DNA from 3 places in the Rhizobium atlanticum genome. Region 1 is predicted to be linked to each of the others. Evidence: predicted binding sites of a transcription regulator. Region 1 holds the regulator's gene; each other region holds the start of a gene.
What was found. Region 1 encodes PhoB, which activates phosphate uptake and scavenging genes when phosphate is short. Its sites were predicted from a motif close to TGTCATNNANCTGTCAT; they were not measured.
Positions count from the first base shown of each region.

Region 1 (3,271 bases):
CATAGATGTTTGAGAGGTGCCAGACCTTGTCGGCCTGCTCCTTCAGCGCCGCGACCACATGCGAGTTGCCATGGCCGACGGAGGTGACGGCGACGCCGGCGCCGAAATCGAGATAACGCTCGCCGCTCTCGGTGATCAGCCATACGCCCTCGCCTCGCTCGAACCGCAGCGGGGCGCGAGAATAGGTGTCATAAAGCGGCGCGGCTTCAGCCATGGCGCGGGTCTCCCGTTCAATGTTGTCTTGCACGGACTCCGGCTAACAAAACCAGGTCCAAAAAATCAAAAATGCCGCCTTTCGGCGGCGAGCGGTACTATTTCCTTTTCGCGCTGCAATGTCAACAAAACTGGCGCCTTAGCCTATGCAGCAAGGTTGTGCAGCGGCACTTTCGGCCTTCAACAGGCATTATTGCAGAAATGCCACGCAGAGGCAGCAAGTTGGGGAAAACTTGAAATTCGATTCATCCGGATTCCCGCGACTCTTGTCACGGAGTCAGCCTCACACTAGGTTAAAGTTCAATTACTAGACTGCATGCGGCGGAACTAGTCACCAAAATTGATCAAGCGTTTCTTGTTTCGGAGGCTTCCGGGACAACGGTGAGGGATTCTGCCATCACCAACGCAAAAGGTGGAGACAGGGCATGAACTGGACAGACGAGCGGGTCGAGAAACTCAAGAAGCTTTGGGCCGAAGGACTGAGCGCCAGCCAGATTGCTGCGCAGCTTGGCGGCGTCAGCCGAAACGCCGTTATCGGCAAGGTGCACAGGCTCAGCCTTCCCGGCCGCGCCAAGGCCGGCGGCACGGCCACCGCGGCGCGCACGCCGAAGCGCCAGACATCCGCGCCGCGCGCGCCGAACTACGCCTCCCGGATCACCACCCGCACCGTGACCCGTCAACAGGGCGCAACGATGCTGAAGGAAGAGATCGAGGTCGATGCCGTCGAGGAAATGGAGTATGTGCCGGCCGGCAATGTGGTCGTGCCGATTTCTCGCCGCCTCGGCCTGACGGAGCTCACCGAACGCACCTGCAAATGGCCGGTCGGCGACCCGCTCAAGGAAGATTTCCATTTCTGCGGCTGCGAGTCCCCCGACAATTCGCCCTATTGCAGCTATCATCAGAAGCTTGCCTATCAGCCGATCAACGAAAGGCGCCGGGCGGCGGCACGGGTCAGCTGAGCGGGGGCTGTATCGCTGAGCATGTGAAACGGGCCGAGTGGCCCGTTTTTTTATTCGATTGGGGAGGTGACCTTTGCGTATAGCAACCAAGCCAACCCCACACTCCGTCATCCCAGGGCTTGACCCTGGGAGCCACAGCCAAGCACTCGGCTTCAATTGTTTCCCAGCAGTTGGATGCCATCAGCTCTTCACGCCGTGCCAGCCGCATGGATCCCAGGGTCAAGCCCTGGGATGACGGAGGAGAGGTTGGTGCCGAGACGCATAAGCCTCGCCGGCGCAATGACGCTGGCGACGAAGCGGCTGCGATCGACGACGGCAAGGGGGGCCTCACAAGCCGTACTGCCGTGCGTTTGGCGGGAACGCCCACCCCACACACTCCCTCAGCCTCAGGCTTCCATCGAATAACCCGCGCCACGGACGGTGCGGATGACGTCCTGCATGTTGGAGAAGTTCAGCGCCTTGCGCAGGCGGCCGACATGGACGTCGACGGTTCGTTCGTCGACATAGATGTCGTGGCCCCAGACGCCGTCGAGCAGCTGCGAGCGGGAAAAGACCCGGCCCGGCGACGACATCAGGAATTCCAGCAGGCGGAATTCGGTCGGGCCGAGGCGGACTTCGCGGCTCTTGCGGTGGACGCGATGGGTTTCGCGGTCGAGCTCGATATCGCCGCATTTCAGCACCGAGGACAGCACCTCGGGGCGGGCACGGCGCAGCATCGCCTTGACGCGGGCGACGAGTTCGGGGGTCGAGAAGGGCTTGACGACATAATCGTCGGCGCCGGTGGACAGTCCGCGCACACGCTCGCTCTCCTCGCCGCGCGCCGTCAGCATGATGATCGGCAGTCGCTCGGTTTCCGGCCGCATGCGCAGGCGCCGGCAGAGTTCGATGCCGGAGACGCCGGGCAGCATCCAGTCGAGGATGAGCAGGTCGGGCGTGCGCTCCTGAAGCCTAATTTCGGCCTCGTCGCCGCGCAGGATGGTATCGACCTCGAAGCCTTCGGCTTCGAGATTATAGCGAAGGAGCACGCTGAGGGCTTCCTCGTCTTCAACAACTGCGACTCTCGGGATCATGCGTGTCCGTCTCCTCGCGCACAAGCCTTAAACTGGGGGTTTAAGCAGGCGTCCTGCGCAAATTCAGAAATTGGCTGCGACCTCTTTGCGCGCCCCGAACGGGCGCGCACGCAATCTTGGAAGGATTATTCCGTCGCGGCGCCGACGGTGTTGGCGCTGTCATCCTTTGGGCGATCGCCTTCCGGCTGGGCGCCTGTTGCCATGTAGTAGATCGTCTCGGCGATGTTGGTGGCATGGTCGCCGATGCGCTCGATGTTCTTGGCGCAGAAGAGCAGATGCGTGCAGCTCGTGATGTTGCGCGGATCTTCCATCATGTAGGTCAAGAGCTCGCGGAACAGCGAGGTGTACATGGCGTCGATCTCGTTGTCGCGTTCGCGGATGGCGGTCGCCTTGTCGGCAGCGCGTGTCGTATAGACGTCGAGCACTTCCTTGAGCTGGACAAGCGCCAGCTCGGAGAGATGCTCGAGACCGCGGGCGAGCTTGCGGGGCACGCCGGTGCTCTGCACGGCGATGACGCGCTTGGCGGTGTTCTTGCCAAGGTCGCCGACGCGTTCGAGATCGGCGGCGATGCGGATCGAACCCATGATTTCGCGCAGGTCCGCCGCCATCGGCTGACGGCGGGCGATGGTGACGATCGCCTTGTCGCCGATTTCGCGCTCGGTGTGATCGAGGATCACGTCGTCTGAGATGACCTTCTGCGCCAGCGCGGTATCGCCGTTGACCAGCGCCCGGACGGATTCGGCGACCATCTGTTCGGCCAGGCCGCCCATTTCGGAAATCCGCCTGGAAAGGAACTTCAGATCATCATCATAGGCAGAATAAATATGTGTCGATGCCATGGGGCTTTGTCCTCGAATAAGGGGAAGGCTTCGGATGGCCGTGATCAGCCGAAGCGACCCATGATGTAGTCCTGGGTACGGGGATCGTCCGGATTGGTGAACATCTTGTCGGTGTCGTTCTCCTCGACAAGATTGCCGAGGTGGAACATGGCGGTGCGCTGCGAGACGCGCGCGGCCTGCTGCATGGAGT
Region 1 covers NZ_JAQJCJ010000002.1:119,593-122,863, forward strand. Annotated here, with positions in the region: gene PH551_RS02980 (aspartate aminotransferase family protein) at 1-214, opposite strand, end outside; gene PH551_RS02985 (GcrA family cell cycle regulator) at 639-1,172, shown strand; gene phoB (phosphate regulon transcriptional regulator PhoB) at 1,559-2,242, opposite strand; gene phoU (phosphate signaling complex protein PhoU) at 2,368-3,081, opposite strand; gene pstB (phosphate ABC transporter ATP-binding protein PstB) at 3,126-3,271, opposite strand, start outside.

Region 2 (3,271 bases), 340 kb from region 1:
GGCCGGCGCCTCGACCGCTTCGTCCTCGAGCAGCGAGGGATCGAGCAGCCGATGGGTATAGTCGAAGGTGGGGCCGAGCAGCTGGCCGCCCGGCAGATCCTTGTAGGTCGCCGAGATACGGCGTTCGATCGCCATGCCAGCCGTGTCGAGCGGTCTGGAATAACCGAAGCGCGGCAGCGTCGTGCGGTAAGCGCGCAGCAGGAAGATCGCCTCGATCATGTCGCCGCGCGATTGACGGACGGCCAGCGCTGCGAGAGTCCGGTCGAAAAGCGAGGCCTCGGCCATGACGCGGTCGACGGCGAGGGCAAGTTGTTCGACGATCTGGTCGATGCCGATCGCCGGCAGCGACCGGTCACCGCGGCGACGGTCGGCGAGCAGACGGTGGGCATTGGCAATGGCGGCCTCGCCACCCTTGACGGCAACATACATGAGCTCAGATCTCCGTTGCTGTGATCTTGGTGGTGCGCGGCAGGCAGACGAAGCGCTTGCCCGATGTCAGCACGATGTCGATGCCGCGCGGAAAAAGCGCGCGGTTTTCGGCCCAGAGCCTGAGGAACGTCTCCGGCAGGCCGGCCGGCGCGATCTCCACGACGCTCTGGATCCCCGGACCCATCAGCGCCAACCTGCGTCCGCCTTCCAGGTCGGGAAGCTCGATGACGGCAGTCGTCGAGCGGTCGGGATATTCCTGCGTGCCTGACGCAAACAGGCCGAAGGAGCAAAGCGCAGTGCCCGCCTCGATGAAGGCAAAGCGCGCATCCGCCTTTTCGGCGGTCAGCGGGGCGCCGGTGTGGAAGCCGAGCCAGTCCGGCACAGCGGATTTCGCCAGTCCCGCGGTCAGCCAGACGGTTGTGTCGTGGTCGCAAAGAGTGAGCGCGATCGTGCCGGCGGCAATACCGAGCGGCGCCGGCGGGTCGATCTCGGGCTCAACGGTCTGGATGGTGCCGGGGCGGGCCATGCCGTCCATTAGCATCTTGAAGACGCTCTGCGCATGGAAAACCGGATCGGTAAAGCCACCGGTAAAGACTTCTGTCGTCAGACCCATCAGTTGTCCCCCCGCACCATGGTGAAGAAGTCGACGCGGGTTGCCGCCGTCTCATCCGCCTTGCGACGTTCGGTGGTGGCGATCCTTTCCGCGATCGGCAAAAGCAGCGCCTGTTCGACGAAATCCCTGGTCGCCTCCTCCCGCCAGAGCGCGTCGAAGATCGACGCAAGACGGGCCTTCTCCCGGTCGGTGCCGAGCGCCTGCGCATGACCGATGGAGCCGGACTCGAGCCGCACTGTTGAGCGTGTCATCGTCACCTCGCCGAGATTAAAGGGAGCTCCGCCGCCGCCGATGCGGCCGCGCACCATCACCAGTCCCGTCTCCGGTCCGCGCACCGGATAAGCCACGGGCTTTTGCGGCAACGCGTCCCAGGCCGCCTGGAGTTCGCTCCGTTCCGCACGCGCCAGCAGATCGGCGGCGCGTTTGCGCTCCAAGACCGTCTGTGACGCGGCGTCTGTCTTGTCCGCTGATATCATCGCTGCTTCCTCAAATGTCTATTGATATAGACAACCATACAAGCTATACCTAGCCTTAAATCGGTGTCGTGACAAGCGTGTGACATCGTGAGGCAAAGTAGAGGCGGAATGGCAGGACTGAAGCAGGTGCAGAGGCAGACGGGTGTGGCGCTCTGGCGTCAGATCGCCGATCGGATTCGCGAGGCGATCGGCAACGGCGCCTATGACGAAACGGGAATGGTGCCGCCGGAAATGGTGCTGGCGCTGCAATTCGGCGTTAACAGGCATACAGTGCGCAGTGCGCTGGCTGCGCTGGCGCAGGAGGGAATCGTGCGAGCGGTGCAAGGCCGCGGCACGCTGATCGAGCGCAAGGAGCGGCTGAATTTCCCCATCACCCGGCGCACGCGCTTCACCGCCGGCATCGGCGATCAGGCGCGCGAGATGCGCGGCCTTCTGCTCGATGAGGCGCAGGAGGAGGCGAGCGCCGACGTTGCCCGTTGGCTGGGCCTGAAACAGGGTGAGCAAGTGATCAGGCTGGAAACATTGCGCCATGCCGACAGGCGGCCGGTTTCAAAGGCGACGAGCTGGTTTCCCGCCGAACGTTTCGCCGGGATCGGCCAGGCCTACCGCAAGCACGAATCGATCACCAAGGCTTTCGCCGAGCTCGGCCTCGGGGACTACGTCCGGGCGACGACCGAGATAACAGCGGCCCATGCTACGACAGCCGACCTTGCAGATCTGGAACTCACTCCCGGCGCGATCCTGCTGATTGCCAAGGCGATGAACACCGATCTCGACGGCGTACCAGTACAATATTCGATCAGCCGTTTCGCCGCCGACCGGGTTCAGTTCACGATCGAGAACTGAGGCCAGGAATTGAGACAAGGCGTGCCGACCCGTTCGGTGGCACGCCTCACAGAATTCAGTGTGCGCCGGACATATCGCCCAGCACTTCCTTGGAGGCGACGGTGGAATCCGCGTTCAGCTTGTAGACCATGGGAACGCCGGTCGCGAGGTTGAGGGCGAGCACGCCTTCTTTGGTCAGCTTGTCGAGCACCATGACCAGCGAACGCAGCGAATTGCCGTGTGCGGCCACCAGCACCTTTTCGCCGCGCAGCACGCGCGGCAGGATCTCGGTGAGGTAGTAGGGCCAGACGCGGGCGCCGGTATCGCGCAGGCTTTCACCGCCGGGCGGCGGCACGTCGTAGGAACGGCGCCAGATATGCACCTGTTCCTCGCCCCATTTGGCGCGCGCATCGTCCTTGTTGAGGCCGGAGAGATCGCCGTAGTCGCGCTCGTTCAGCGCCTGGTCGCGGATGGTCTCGAGATCAGGCTGGCCGACCTTGTCGAGGATGAGCTTCAGCGTGTGCTGCGCGCGCACCAGCGCCGAGGTATAGGCGACGTCGAATTTGATCCCGTATTCGGCAAGCGCAGCGCCGCCGGCTTTGGCTTCCTGAATGCCGAGTTCCGTCAGATCCGGGTCCTTCCAGCCGGTGAAGAGATTCTTCAGGTTCCAGTCGCTTTGGCCGTGGCGAACGAGGACGAGGGTACCGCTCATGAATATGCCTCCGTAGTATCCTTATTGGGAAGAAAGCCCGAGCACGTCGAGCATGGAATAGAGTCCCGGCTTCTTGTCGCGCGCCCAGAGCGCGGCCTTGATGGCGCCGCGCGCGAAGATAGAACGGTCGGCCGCGCTGTGCGACAGGGTGACGATTTCGCCTTCTCCGGCGAAAAGCACAGAATGCTCACCTATGACCGAGCCGCCCCGCAGCGT
Region 2 covers NZ_JAQJCJ010000002.1:457,238-460,508, reverse strand. Annotated here, with positions in the region: gene PH551_RS04740 (carbon-phosphorus lyase complex subunit) at 1-429, opposite strand, end outside; gene phnH (phosphonate C-P lyase system protein PhnH) at 434-1,042, opposite strand; gene phnG (phosphonate C-P lyase system protein PhnG) at 1,042-1,518, opposite strand; gene phnF (phosphonate metabolism transcriptional regulator PhnF) at 1,627-2,364, shown strand; gene PH551_RS04720 (2,3-bisphosphoglycerate-dependent phosphoglycerate mutase) at 2,420-3,055, opposite strand; gene dapB (4-hydroxy-tetrahydrodipicolinate reductase) at 3,077-3,271, opposite strand, start outside.
Region 2: a site for PhoB is predicted at 1,587-1,603, ahead of phnF (phosphonate metabolism transcriptional regulator PhnF). Genes of this name have one in related genera too.

Region 3 (3,271 bases), on a different contig from region 1:
GAGAGCGCCCGGCCGATCTCTTCGCCGCGCATCGGATGGAGTTCGAAGGAGATGAAATGCAGGTGCTGGCCGGGTTCACGGTGAAGCTTCCATTGCCGCCAGGTCTCGGCGAAATTCAGGCCGGTGCCGAAGCCGAGTTCGCCGATCATGAATTCCTGCCTGCCGGCCCAGCGCTCCGGCAGGCCGTTGCCGGCGAGGAAGACATGGCCGCATTCCAGCCGGCCATCGGTCTGGCAATAAAAATGATCGCCAAAGACGGTGGAATAGGGCATATCGCCGTCGCGCCATTCGAGCGGCTGCGGCGCGCCCGCGCCAATCTGATCGGGGTTCACGTCTCTCATGGAAAAAGCCGATAGTCCTCAGCCGACGTCCGGTCAATCTTCTTGCGACTTGCTGATCGTCGGCGGCGGCATCATGGGTCTCTGGGCGGCCATTCATGCCGAACGCCGCGGTATCAGCACCGTCCTCGCCGACGCCGGCAGATTGGGCGGAGGCGCGAGCGGCGGACTGCTCGGCGCACTGATGCCGCATATGCCGGACCGGTGGTCGGAGAAAAAGCAATTCCAGTTCGATGCGCTGGTCTCGCTCGAAACCGAAATTGCGGCGCTTGAAGCAGAAACCGGGCTGTCGGCCGGCTACAACAGGTCAGGGCGGCTGATCCCGTTGCCGAAACCGCATCTCAAGCGCATCGCCCGCGGCCATTCCGAAGATGCGGAGCGCCATTGGCGGACCGGCGAACGCCGCTTCCACTGGCATGTCATCGACAGGCCGCCGGTCGATGGTTGGCCTGACGCATCTGCCGGCGAAAGTGGCTTCGTGCACGATACGCTCGCCGCCCGTGTTGCGCCCCGCTCCTTGATCTCAGCGCTCATCGCATTGCTGCGGCGGGCAAAACATGTGCGCATCATGGAAAATGCTGTTGTCGCCGATCTCAATCCCGATCGCGGGACGGCCGAGATCGGCGGCGAAATCATCACGTTCGGCCGCTGCATCCTGGCCGCCGGCCATCAGTCCTTTCCCGCGCTGCAGCGGCTGACGCCGGGCTTGAAGCAGCCGCTCGGCCAGCCGGTGAAAGGGCAGGCGGCGCTGTTGAAAGCAGATGTCGACCCGGCGTTGCCGACGATCTTCCTCGATGGACTCTATGTCGTCGCGCATGAGGGGGGGCATGCGGCGGTCGGCAGTACCAGCGAGAACCGTTTCGACGACCCCCTCTCGACCGATGCACAGCTCGACGCGTTGATCGAGGCGGCGCGGGCAATCGTGCCGGCGCTCCGCAGCGCCCCTGTCATCGAACGTTGGGCGGGGCTTCGCCCGAAAGCCATCGACCGCGATCCAATGATCGGCCGCCATCCCATCCATCCCCGACTAATCGCACTGACCGGCGGTTTCAAGGTCAGCTTCGGGCTGGCCCATCGGCTGGCGGAGGCTGCGGTTTGTATGGCAGGCGACACAGATTGCGAATTTTCGCTGCCGGAAAGCTTCGCGATATCAAGCCATATCGCTGTCGCTTCACGTTAAACGTGAATTAGATACAGCTGCGTTTCGTTATTCTGTCATGCAAATCACCTATCTGCTTGCGCATCGGCAGCGCCGGATTTTCCCGGCGCTCACTTCCTTCATGGAGGAAATTGCATGCGCTATGCCATTTGCTTCACGCCTCCGGCGAGCGACCCCTTGTCGCTCGTGGCCGCTAATTGGCTTGGCCGAAACGTGTTTTCAGGCGATATGGTGGAGCCTCCGGCCGTCCGCGGCCTCGGCATTCATGAGATCGCCTTTTATACTGCGGTGCCGCGGCGCTATGGTTTTCACGGCGTTCTGAAAGCGCCTTTTCACCTCTCCGCCGAGACGTCCGAATCGCAACTCCTGCGCGACCTCATGCGTTTTGCCGGAACATATGCTCCCTTCCAGATCCCAGGTCTCGAAATCGCCCGGCTCGGCAATTTCTACAGCCTGGTGCCGAGCGCCCCCTGTGAGCGGATCCAGTATCTGGCTTCGGCGATCGTTCAGGAGTTCGATCGTTTCCGGGCGCCGCTGAGTGAAGCCGATATCGAACGCAACGATCCCGACGGATTGTCGGCGGCGCAATTCGCCAATCTGCATCGTTGGGGCAATCCCTATGTGATGGAGGAGTTCCGCTTCCATATGCCGGTGACAGGCCCCATCAACACGATCGACATGCCCCGCATCGAGCCAGTGCTGGGAACGATCTTCGAGCCCGTCTTGAGGGAGCCGGTGATCGTTTCGAATGTGGCTTTGATGATCGAGGAGGGCACTGGCGGTCCCTTCCGCGTTCACTCGCTCCACCCGATGGGCAAGGTCAGCGCGCGCAGGATCGCCTGAGCAGATGTCGATCTAAGTTGTTGTGTTGAAAAGGGAAATTCTGCTGTGCAGTTTCCGTCTCGACATTCCGGCTGCGGATGATACCGTTCCTTCGTCTTTTCAGAAGGTGATTTGATGGTATCCGAGACCTACCCGCGCAATCTCGTCGGCTACGGGCGTCAGACGCCCGATCCGAAGTGGCCTGGCGACGCCCGCGTCGCCGTGCAGTTCGTCATCAATTACGAGGAGGGCGGCGAAAGCTGCATCCTCGAAGGCGATCCGGCTTCCGAAAACCTGCTGTCGGAGATTGTCGGTGCGGCGGCCTGGCCGGGGCAGCGCAATCTCAACATGGAATCGATCTACGAGTATGGTTCGCGCGCCGGGTTCTGGCGGCTCTGGCGGATGTTCACGGGTCTCAAGGTGCAGGCGACCGTCTATGGCGTGACGCTGGCGATGGCGCGCAACCCCGAAGCCGTCGCGGCCATGAAGGAGGCCGGTTGGGAGATCGCCAGCCACGGTTATCGCTGGCTGGAATACAAGGATTTCCCCGAGGATCTCGAGCGCAAGCATATCCTCGAAGCCGTGCGCATGCACACCGAACTCACCGGCGAGCGGCCTTTCGGGATGTATCAGGGAAAGCCTTCCGACAACACGCTGCGACTGGTGCAGGAAGAGGGCGGTTTCCTCTATTCCTCCGATTCCTATGCCGACGACCTGCCTTACTGGGTGAAGGGCGTCGACGGGAAACCCTTCCTGATCATCCCCTATACGCTCGAAACCAATGACATGCGTTTTGCCACACCGCAGGGTTTCAATGCCGGCGACCAGTTCTTCACCTATCTCAAGGACGCTTTCGACACGCTTTACGAGGAAGGCAAGGACGGCAGCCCGAAGATGATGTCGGTCGGCCTGCATTGCCGCCTCGTCGGGCGTCCGGGCCGGGCAGCCTCTC
Region 3 covers NZ_JAQJCJ010000021.1:111,602-114,872, forward strand. Annotated here, with positions in the region: gene mnmC2 (tRNA (5-methylaminomethyl-2-thiouridine)(34)-methyltransferase MnmC2) at 1-341, opposite strand, end outside; gene PH551_RS26485 (NAD(P)/FAD-dependent oxidoreductase) at 340-1,518, shown strand; gene PH551_RS26490 (DUF1045 domain-containing protein) at 1,633-2,340, shown strand; gene puuE (allantoinase PuuE) at 2,455-3,271, shown strand, end outside.
Region 3: a site for PhoB is predicted at 1,541-1,557, ahead of PH551_RS26490 (DUF1045 domain-containing protein). Genes of this name have one in related genera too.